Regions from separate parts of the Micromonospora sp. NPDC049359 genome, predicted to be linked through region 1. Evidence: riboswitches for the same ligand, from Rfam matches in the RefSeq annotation. Region 1 holds a riboswitch; the other holds the start of a gene.

Region 1 (4,206 bases):
TCCTCAGAGCACCTGGGCGAGGAAGCTTCGCAGCCGGGGATGCTCGGCCCCCTCGAAGATCCGCTCCGGCGGGCCGGCCTCCAGCACCACGCCCCGGTCCATGAAGGCCACGGTGTCGGCGACCTGCCGGGCGAAGCCCATCTCGTGGGTGACCACCACCATGGTCATTCCGGCGGCGGACAGGTCGGCCATCACCCCGAGGACCCCCTTGACCAGCTCCGGGTCGAGCGCCGAGGTGGCCTCGTCGAAGAGCATCACCTCGGGTCGCAGCGCCAGCGCCCGGGCGATCGCCACCCGCTGCTGCTGACCGCCGGAGAGCTGCGCGGGCCGGGCGTCGGCCTTGCCGGCGAGCCCCACCAGCTCCAACTGCGCGCGGGCGACCTGGACCGCCTCGTCCTGGCCGAGCTTGCGCAGTCGGCGCAGCGCCAGCGTGACGTTGCGCAGCACGCTCAGGTGCGGAAAGAGGTTGAACTGCTGGAACACCATGCCGACCCGCTGGCGTAGCGCGTCCGGGTCGTCCCGCAGCACGCTGCGTCCGTCCAGCAGCACGTCGCCGCGGTCGGGTTCGATGAGGCGGTTGAGCGTACGCAGCAGGGTGGACTTGCCCGAACCGGACGGTCCGATCACGCAGGCCGTCGCGCCGCGGGGCACGGTCAGGTCGACGCCGCGCAGCACGCGGTTCGGCCCGAAGGCCAGGTGGACGTCGCGCGCCTGCACGCTCACCGAGGTCGTGGTCATCGCCGGTCTCCCTGCGTCGTGGCGGGCAGCGCCGTGTCGTCGTCCTCGTCGTCCGGCGCGGTGGCCGGGCGGCCGTGGCGCAGCCGCCGGTCGATCCAGTTGACGAGGTGGGTCAGCGGGACGGTCAACGCCAGGTAGAACAGGCCCGCCAGCAGCAGCGCGGATTCGTTCCCGGTGGTGGCCGCGTAGTCCTGCCCGATCCGGAACAGCTCGCGCTGGCTGGCCACCAGGCCGAGGAAGTACACCAGACTGGAGTCCTTGATCAGCGCGATGAGCTGGTTGACCCAGGCGGGCAGCACCCGCCGGATGCCCTGCGGGATGATCACCAGCCGCATCGCGTCGGCCCAGGAGAAGCCGAGCGCCCGGGCGCCCTCCAGTTGGGCGGCCTCCACCGACTGGATGCCGGAGCGGAAGATCTCCCCGATGTACGCGGCGGCGATCAGCGACAGCGCGAGGATGCCCAGCGGGTACGGTTCCGGTCCCCAGACCCGCATGCCCAGCGGCGCCAACCCGACGCCGATCAGCAGGATCGTCGCCGCGGCCGGCAGCCCTCGGAACACGTCCGTGTAGACGCGCGCCGGCCAGCGTAGCCACCGACTGCGGGAGATGCCGGCCACGGCCAGCAGCAGACCCAGCACCGTGCCGAGCAGGGCGGCGGAGACCGCCAGGATCAGCGTGTTGGGCAGCCCGACGGTCAGCATCTCGGGCAACGCCTCGCGCATCGCGTCGACGTCGAAGAACGTTTCCCAGAGGGTGCTCAACGGATCCATCGTTCGCCTCTCCTGCCGCCCTGCTCGCTCGTCACCGCCGGCCGCTCAGGAGGCGGCCGACGCGGACGCCGACGGTTGCGCCGACCCGGACGCGGACGGGGCTGTCGCCTTGCCGCTGCCCGGCTTGAAGTCCGCCGGGATCGGCCGGCCCGGGTAGTACTGCGCCTGCAACCGGCTCCAGGTGCCGTCGGCGATGACCTCGTCGAGGGCCTTGTTCAGCGCCTCGCGCAGCTTGTCGCTGCCCTTGGCGACGGCGTACGCGGTCGGCGCCGGGCTGAGCTGCTTGGCCGCCACGGTGATCTTGCCGTTGCTGTCGGCGGCGGACTTCTCGCCGATCTCGGCCGGTGCGATCCAGGCGTCGGCCGTGCCCGCCTTGAGCTGGTTGATCGCGCCGTTGTAGTCCGGCACGCGGACCGGGTCGAGCTGCTTGCCGGTGGCGTAGTCGTCCTGGACGGTGCCCTGCACCACCACGACACGCTCGCCGGTGAGCTGGTCGAATCCCTTGATCGGCGAGCCGGCCGGCACGTCCAGCCCGAAGTAGCCGAAGTCGTACCCGTTGCCGAAGTCGACGGTCTTCTTGCGCGCCTCCGTGATGGTGATCGAGGAGCTTCCGACGTCGAACTTGTGGTTGTTGACCTGGGAGAGCAGCGCGGAGAAGTCGGTGCCGACGAACTCCACCTTCAGGCCGAGCTTGCCGGCCACGGCGGTCAGCAGGTCGTTGTCGAAGCCGGTGAACTTGCCGTCCTTGAGGTACACGTTGGGCGGGGCGTCGGTCAGCGTGCCGGCCCGCAGCACACCCGGCTGCGCCAGACCGTACGGGTTCCCGCCGCCACTTTCCGAAGAGTCACCTCCACCCGAGCAAGCACCCAGCAAACCAACGGTCAACAAAGAAACCCCAACAGCAACAAAACGAGAAGAAATACGCATAACTAACTCCAAAGGGATGCGTCGATCCCGTCGATCATGAAGTTATTGCCGCGACACGCCGGTCAGGCGGGCAACAACTTCATGATCGACGCGAAGAAGGGTGGGGCGGGGTGGGGAGGGGTCAGCGCTTTAGGCGGCGGTACACGCCGCGCTGCGCATTCGCATCAGGTCCACGTGGCGGCGCCGGGTCAGGGCCGGCGTACGCCGGACGGCCGGTGGCGTGGGGCTGAGGATGTGCATGCGGTCTCCCGGGTCTTGGTGCTGACCTGGGTGCCAGGCCACGCTTGCACCGACGTCCCGCCGGTGCCTGGTCTTCACCCGGGGCACCCCACCGCGGAGGAGGGTTGCCGGCCAGCGAGCCGGGGCTTCGCGCTGGCACTCATGACCTGCGCCGAGGCTAGCAGCAGCCACCGGTCGGTCGTCCAGCCGATATGACCACCCTCACCGGCCGCGACCCGCGCTCGGCGAGCCGGTCAGCCGGCGTGCACGTGGGGCCGGCGCGTCCGGTCCGGCTCCTGGCGGCGCAGGATCTCCCGGGTGACCGAGACGATCTCGCCCTGCCCGAACGCCAGGTAACGCAGCACGTTGCGGGCCGGGCCGCCCTCGGTCCACTCGAAGTAGATGTGGGGGCGGCGCGTGCTGCGGTCGCGGATCTCCAACAGCAGCGCGGCCAGCGCGTTGGGCACCGAGGAGCTGGCCAGGCTGAGCACCGGGAAACGGTCGTGCGCCACGCTGCCGCGTACCAGCAACCCCGTCTCGAAGTCCGACGGATCGGTGACCCGGACCTCGACGAAGATCACGTCGCTGTCGTCGGGGAAGTCGTTGTCCGCCATGGTCTGGGCCAGCTTGTCGCGGTACTCCGCGAGGTCGCGGCGCTCCGGCTCGTGCGCGACCAGGCGGATGCGACGTCCGGAGCGCTCGTCGATCATCGCGCTCGCCAGCTCGTCGAGCTGGACGCGGTCGACCCGCAGCTCGAACGCCCGCGACACCCGCGACAGCGCCGACACCAGGATCATCGCGCCGATGAAGCAGGCGGCGATCTTCACGCCGTCGGGCCGCTCTGCCACGTTCGCCACGGTGGTGTAGACGAACGCCACCGTGATGACCCCGAACGCGACCGCGCGACCGCGCTGACGCCGCCGCCGCGCCGCGAGCGTCACGGCCGTCGCCGCCGAGGTGATCAACACCAGAACCCCGGTGGCGTACGCGCCGCCCTGCGCGTCGACGCTGGCGGAGAAAATGATCGTGATGAGGAACGCCACGCCGGTGAACACCAGGACCAGCGGCCGGACCGCGCGAGCCCACGTCGGCGCCATGCCGTAGCGGGGCAGATACCGGGGTACGAGGTTCAGCAGCCCGGCCATCGCGGACGCCCCCGCGAACCAGAGGATCGCGATGGTGGAGAGGTCGTAGACGGTGCCGAACACCCCGCCGAGATGCTGGTGGGCCAGGTAGGCCAGTGCCCGGCCGTTGGCGGCCCCGCCCGGCCGGAAGGCCTCGGGCGGGATCAGCACGGTGGTGGTCACGCTGCTGGTGATCAGGAAGACGCTCATCGTCGCGGCGGCCGTGGTGAGCAGCCGCCGCGCGCCCCGGATGCGGCCCAACGGCCGGTCCTCCGAGTCTTGGCGGTCCCCTCGGATGTGCGGCATCACCGCCACCCCGGTCTCGAAACCGGACAGACCCAGCGCCAGCTTCGGGAACACGAGCAGGGACAGCCCGACCACCAGCAGGGGATCCCCGTGTCCGGTGGTCAGGGCGTTCGTCCAGTCCC
Region 2 (4,206 bases), on a different contig from region 1:
GTCCGCGAGCAGTAGCGGCGGATACCCGTCAGAGAGTGAGCTGCCAGTTGTCCCAGGCGTCCACCGGGCGGAACCCGAGCTGCTCGTTGATCGCCACCATGTAGCTGTTGCTCGCCGCGTTCCAGGTGTCGATGACGCGTACGGCGGGCTCGTGGGTGAGCAGGTGGTGCAGGTTCTCCGCCTTGGCGATGAGGCCCAGCCGGTGACCACGGTGGGCCGGGTCGACGAGGGTGATCTGCTGGTACGCGTGCCAGTCGACGGAGGCGCCCACGTCGAGCAGGGTCCAGGCGACCAGCCGGCCGGACGCCTCGTGTCGCATCGCGAGGTGGTAGCGCCGCCGACCCCGGGCGTCCAGGGCGCGTTCGTTGCCCCGGATGCGCTCGGCGTCGACCTGCTCGGGTTCCCACTGCACGTCGCCCATGGGCGCGTCCGTCATGAGCCGGCCGTCCAGGTAGGCGATGTCCGCCAGGTACTCCGGCGGGGTGGTGCCCTGCCAGGAGACGGACCGGTAGCCCTCGGCGCGGGGCTGGGCCTCGGCCAGCGCCGCTCGCAGCGCGACCCGGTCGATGTCGGCGATGGCCAGCCGGCGGCGCACCTCGGCCAGCGCGGAGTGCGCGCCCATCGCGGTGGCGAACGCCGCGCCCGCCGCCGGTCGGGCCGGACCGCCGGGTAGCGCGGCGACAGCCATCACGACGACCCGTTTGCGGTCGTGCTCGCGGAGCAGGCGTACCCCGTACTCGTGCAGGGCCCGGCCGACGCCCCGGCGACGCAGGTCCGGACGGACCGTCAGCTCGGCGGTGGCGTTGTCGGTGTTGTCGAGCTGCGGCAGGTCGAGCTGAAGGTAACCGGCGGGCACCCCGTCCAGCCGGGCCAGCGCCCAGAGGGAGCGGGTGCCGGGCATCGGGGTGTGAAATTGGGCGTCGAAGCGTTGCCGGCAGGACGGCGGGAAGTCGGGCAGGTCGGCCTCGGTGGCCGCCGCTCCGATCCGGTACGCCTCGTCGACCGCGGTCCGGTCGGTGCCGTCGAACGGCGCGATCGTGATGCTCATGTGGGCGAGCCTGGCAGGTGCAAAAGCGACAGGGCCAGCGAATTTTCGCTGGCCCTGTCGGACGTGGTCGGGAGGGACACTCGCACAACGCCTCCGGCGTTGGGTCGCAAGAACTTCAAAAGTCTTCGGCGAAATGCCCTCCCGCACGGAGCATCTTGCGCCGTCCGGTTCCTGCCGTCAAGTCCTGCGCGGCGGGTTTTCCACACTCACAGCGAAAATCCAGTCACCCGGTGGATTCAGCCGAGCAGGCCGGCGTCGCGGGCGGCACGCAGGGACGGCTTGATCTGGTGGGTCGGGCCGACCTGGGCGGCCACCGCGTCGATCGTCTTCAGTCCTTCGCCGGTGTTGAAGATGACCGTCTCCGCCGTGGGGTCGAGCCGGCCGGACTCGACCAGCTTGCGCAGCACCGCCGCGGTGACGCCGCCCGCCGTCTCGGCGAACACCCCGGTGGTACGGGCCAGGTCGCGGATGCCGGCGCGGATCTCGTCGTCGTCGGCGTACTCCATCCACCCGCCGGTGCGGCGCACCGCCTCCAGGGCGTAGAGGCCGGCGGCCGGGTCGCCGATGTTGAGCGACTTGGCGATGCCGGTGGGCTTGACCGGGATGATCGTGTCGGTGTCGGCGTGCAGGGCCGTCGCGATCGGGTTGCAGCCGGCCGACTGCGCCCCGAACACCTTCCAGCCGCCCGCCGGGGCCTCGACCAGGCCGATCTCGACCAGCTCGGAGAACGCCTTGTCAATCTTGGTGAGCAGTTCGCCGCTGGCCATCGGGATGACCACCTGGGCGGGGATCCGCCAGCCGAGCTGCTCGGCCACCTCGTACCCGAGGGTCTTGGAGCCTTCCGCGTAGTACGGCCGGACGTTCACGTTGACGAACGCCGTGTCCTCGAACTCGTCGGTCTCCACCAGCTCGCCGCAGAGCCGGTTGACGTCGTCGTACGAGCCGTCGATGGCGACCAGTTCGCCGCCGTACACAGCGGTGGTGATGACCTTGCCCTGCTCCAGGTCGCTGGGGATGAAGACGATCGAGGGCACGCCGGCGCGGGCGGCGTGCGCGGCCACCGAGTTGGCCAGGTTGCCGGTGGAGGCGCAGGCGAACCGGGTGAACCCGAGCGCCTTCGCGGCGGTCAGCGCCACCGAGACGACCCGGTCCTTGAACGAGTGGGTCGGGTTGGCGCTGTCGTCCTTGACCCAGAGCGGCGCGGTGATGCCCAGCTCGGCGGCGAGGTGCGGGGCCGCCACCAGCGGGGTCAGCCCCGGGTCGAGGGTGACCCGGGTGGCCGGGTCCTGCCCGGCGGGCAGCAGCGCGGCGTACCGCCAGATGTTGTTCGGGCCGGCCTCGATCTGCTCGCGGGTGACCGTGGCGAGGGCCGCGGTGTCGTAGTCGACTTCCAGCGGACCGAAACACTCGTAACAGGCGTGCTGGGCGGCGAGCGGGTAGCGGGCCGAACAGGCGCGGCAGACGAGGGCGCGGGCGGGGCTGGCGGAGGTGTCGATGCCGGAGGCGGCGAGCGTCGACGTCATGTCGAGAGTCCTCTCATCTTTCCCCGCATCGCACGGTGCGGCGGGGACGGAATTGGCACCTGCCCCGCGGGTCGCTCAGCGGTGAGCGCGCGGGGTGGTTGCCGGGGCGTCGTCGGGCCGTATCCCTCAGCCCCTCTGGATGAGGTATGCAGTTGTGCCGTCAAGTCTAGGCAACGTTGCCCGGCGCCTCCACCGGGCATCCCAGCCAGTGGGTCAGCGGGCCGCCACCGCCACCGGGTCGACTACCGCGACGGGATCGGTGACCGCCGTCGACCGGGGCGACGACGAGGGCCGGGTGCGGGTGCGCGCCGCGAGGTTCGCGGCGACCAGCGCGGCGATGGTGATCGCCGCGCCGACCAGTTCGACCCCCTCCGGCCGGTAGCCACGGGCGATCTGCACGACGAACGTGGTCACCGGGACGAGGTTCATGAACAGGGCGGCGTTGGCCGCGCCCAGCCGCTGCACGCCGGTGTTCCACGCCAGCACCGCGACGACGGCGGCGACGAGCACCGCGTACGCCAGTTGGGGGGTGACCGCCACCAGGTCGGCGGCGGCCGGCGCGTGCTGCCACCCGACGGCGTCGGCGCCGATGCTCGCGACCACCATGGCGGCCGTGCCGGCGAGCGCGGTCAGCGTGGTGAAGCGCAGCGGTGACCACGCGCCGAACCGGGTCGCGCCGTGGGTGTAGATGGCCCAGCCGAGCACCGCGCCGATCATCATGAGGCCGCCGAGACCGAACTGGCCGAGCCCGGCCAGGCTTCCGCGGGTGATCACCAGGCCGACGCCGAGGAGCGCCACCAGGGAGAGGGTCAGCAGGGCAGGCTTCGGCCGTACGCCGTCCCGGGCCCACCGGACCAGTTGGGTGATGATCGGGGTGGTCGCCACGAACAGGGAGATCTGCTGCGGGGCGGCGTGTTCGAGGGCCAGGTTGGTGAGCAGGTTGAAGCCGGCGAAGCCGACGACACCCAGCACCACCACCTCGACTCCCCGGCCGCCGAGGCGCAGCGCGGCAGACCCCTCGCGAAGCAGCAGGATGCCGACCAGGATGACGGCGGCGAACAGATAGCGGGCGGTGGTCAGGTTGAGCGGGTCGACCCTCGCCAGCGCGGTGGCCAGGATCGGGAACATCGCACCCCAGGCGAGCGCGGCGAGCAGCGGGTAGGCGGCGGCGCGGGATCGCATCGTCAGCTCCAATGTTCGAGTATCTTCGAACCAACGACACCGACCTTAGGGTGTTGTTCGATCGTTGTCGAACAAGGGTTAGGCTGGTCACATGGAGCTGCACGAACCCGACCTGACCGCCGTACCGGTCACCGCCGTACTGGCCGCGCTCGCCGATGACGTGCGGTTGCAGATCGTCCGGGCGCTCGCCGAGGGCGGCGAGGCGGCCTGCGGCAGCTTCGACTTCGGCGTCTCGAAGGCGACCCGGAGCCACCACCTGAAGGTGCTGCGCGAGGCCGGCCTGACGCGTACCCGGGCCGCCGGCACGAGCCGCCTGGTCCGACTGCGCCGCGACGAGGTGGACAAGCTCTACCCCGGCCTCCTGGACGCGGTCCTCACTCCCCGCCCTGCGGCCTGACCCGTCCACGCCCTTGACTGACCTGTCCACGCCCTTTGGCTGACCCGTCCGCGCAC

The links. A riboswitch is a leader RNA that binds a small molecule or an ion and turns the genes downstream of it on or off. The one in region 1 is predicted to bind S-adenosylmethionine.
Region 2: it holds a riboswitch for S-adenosylmethionine, as region 1 does, so the genes downstream of both, thrC (threonine synthase) here and ACIBTX_RS08100 (ABC transporter substrate-binding protein) in region 1, are expected to answer to the same signal.

The regions. Positions count from the first base shown of each region.
Region 1 is NZ_JBITMW010000002.1:420,322-424,527, reverse strand. Features, by position in the region: gene ACIBTX_RS08110 (amino acid ABC transporter ATP-binding protein) at 4-738, opposite strand; gene ACIBTX_RS08105 (amino acid ABC transporter permease) at 735-1,508, opposite strand; gene ACIBTX_RS08100 (ABC transporter substrate-binding protein) at 1,554-2,303, opposite strand; SAM riboswitch class IV at 2,711-2,822, opposite strand; gene ACIBTX_RS08095 (amino acid transporter) at 2,909-4,206, opposite strand, start outside.
Region 2 is NZ_JBITMW010000004.1:242,084-246,289, forward strand. Features, by position in the region: gene ACIBTX_RS12290 (GNAT family N-acetyltransferase) at 29-1,048, opposite strand; gene thrC (threonine synthase) at 1,285-2,571, opposite strand; SAM riboswitch class I at 2,582-2,717, opposite strand; gene ACIBTX_RS12300 (DMT family transporter) at 2,785-3,753, opposite strand; gene ACIBTX_RS12305 (metalloregulator ArsR/SmtB family transcription factor) at 3,845-4,150, shown strand.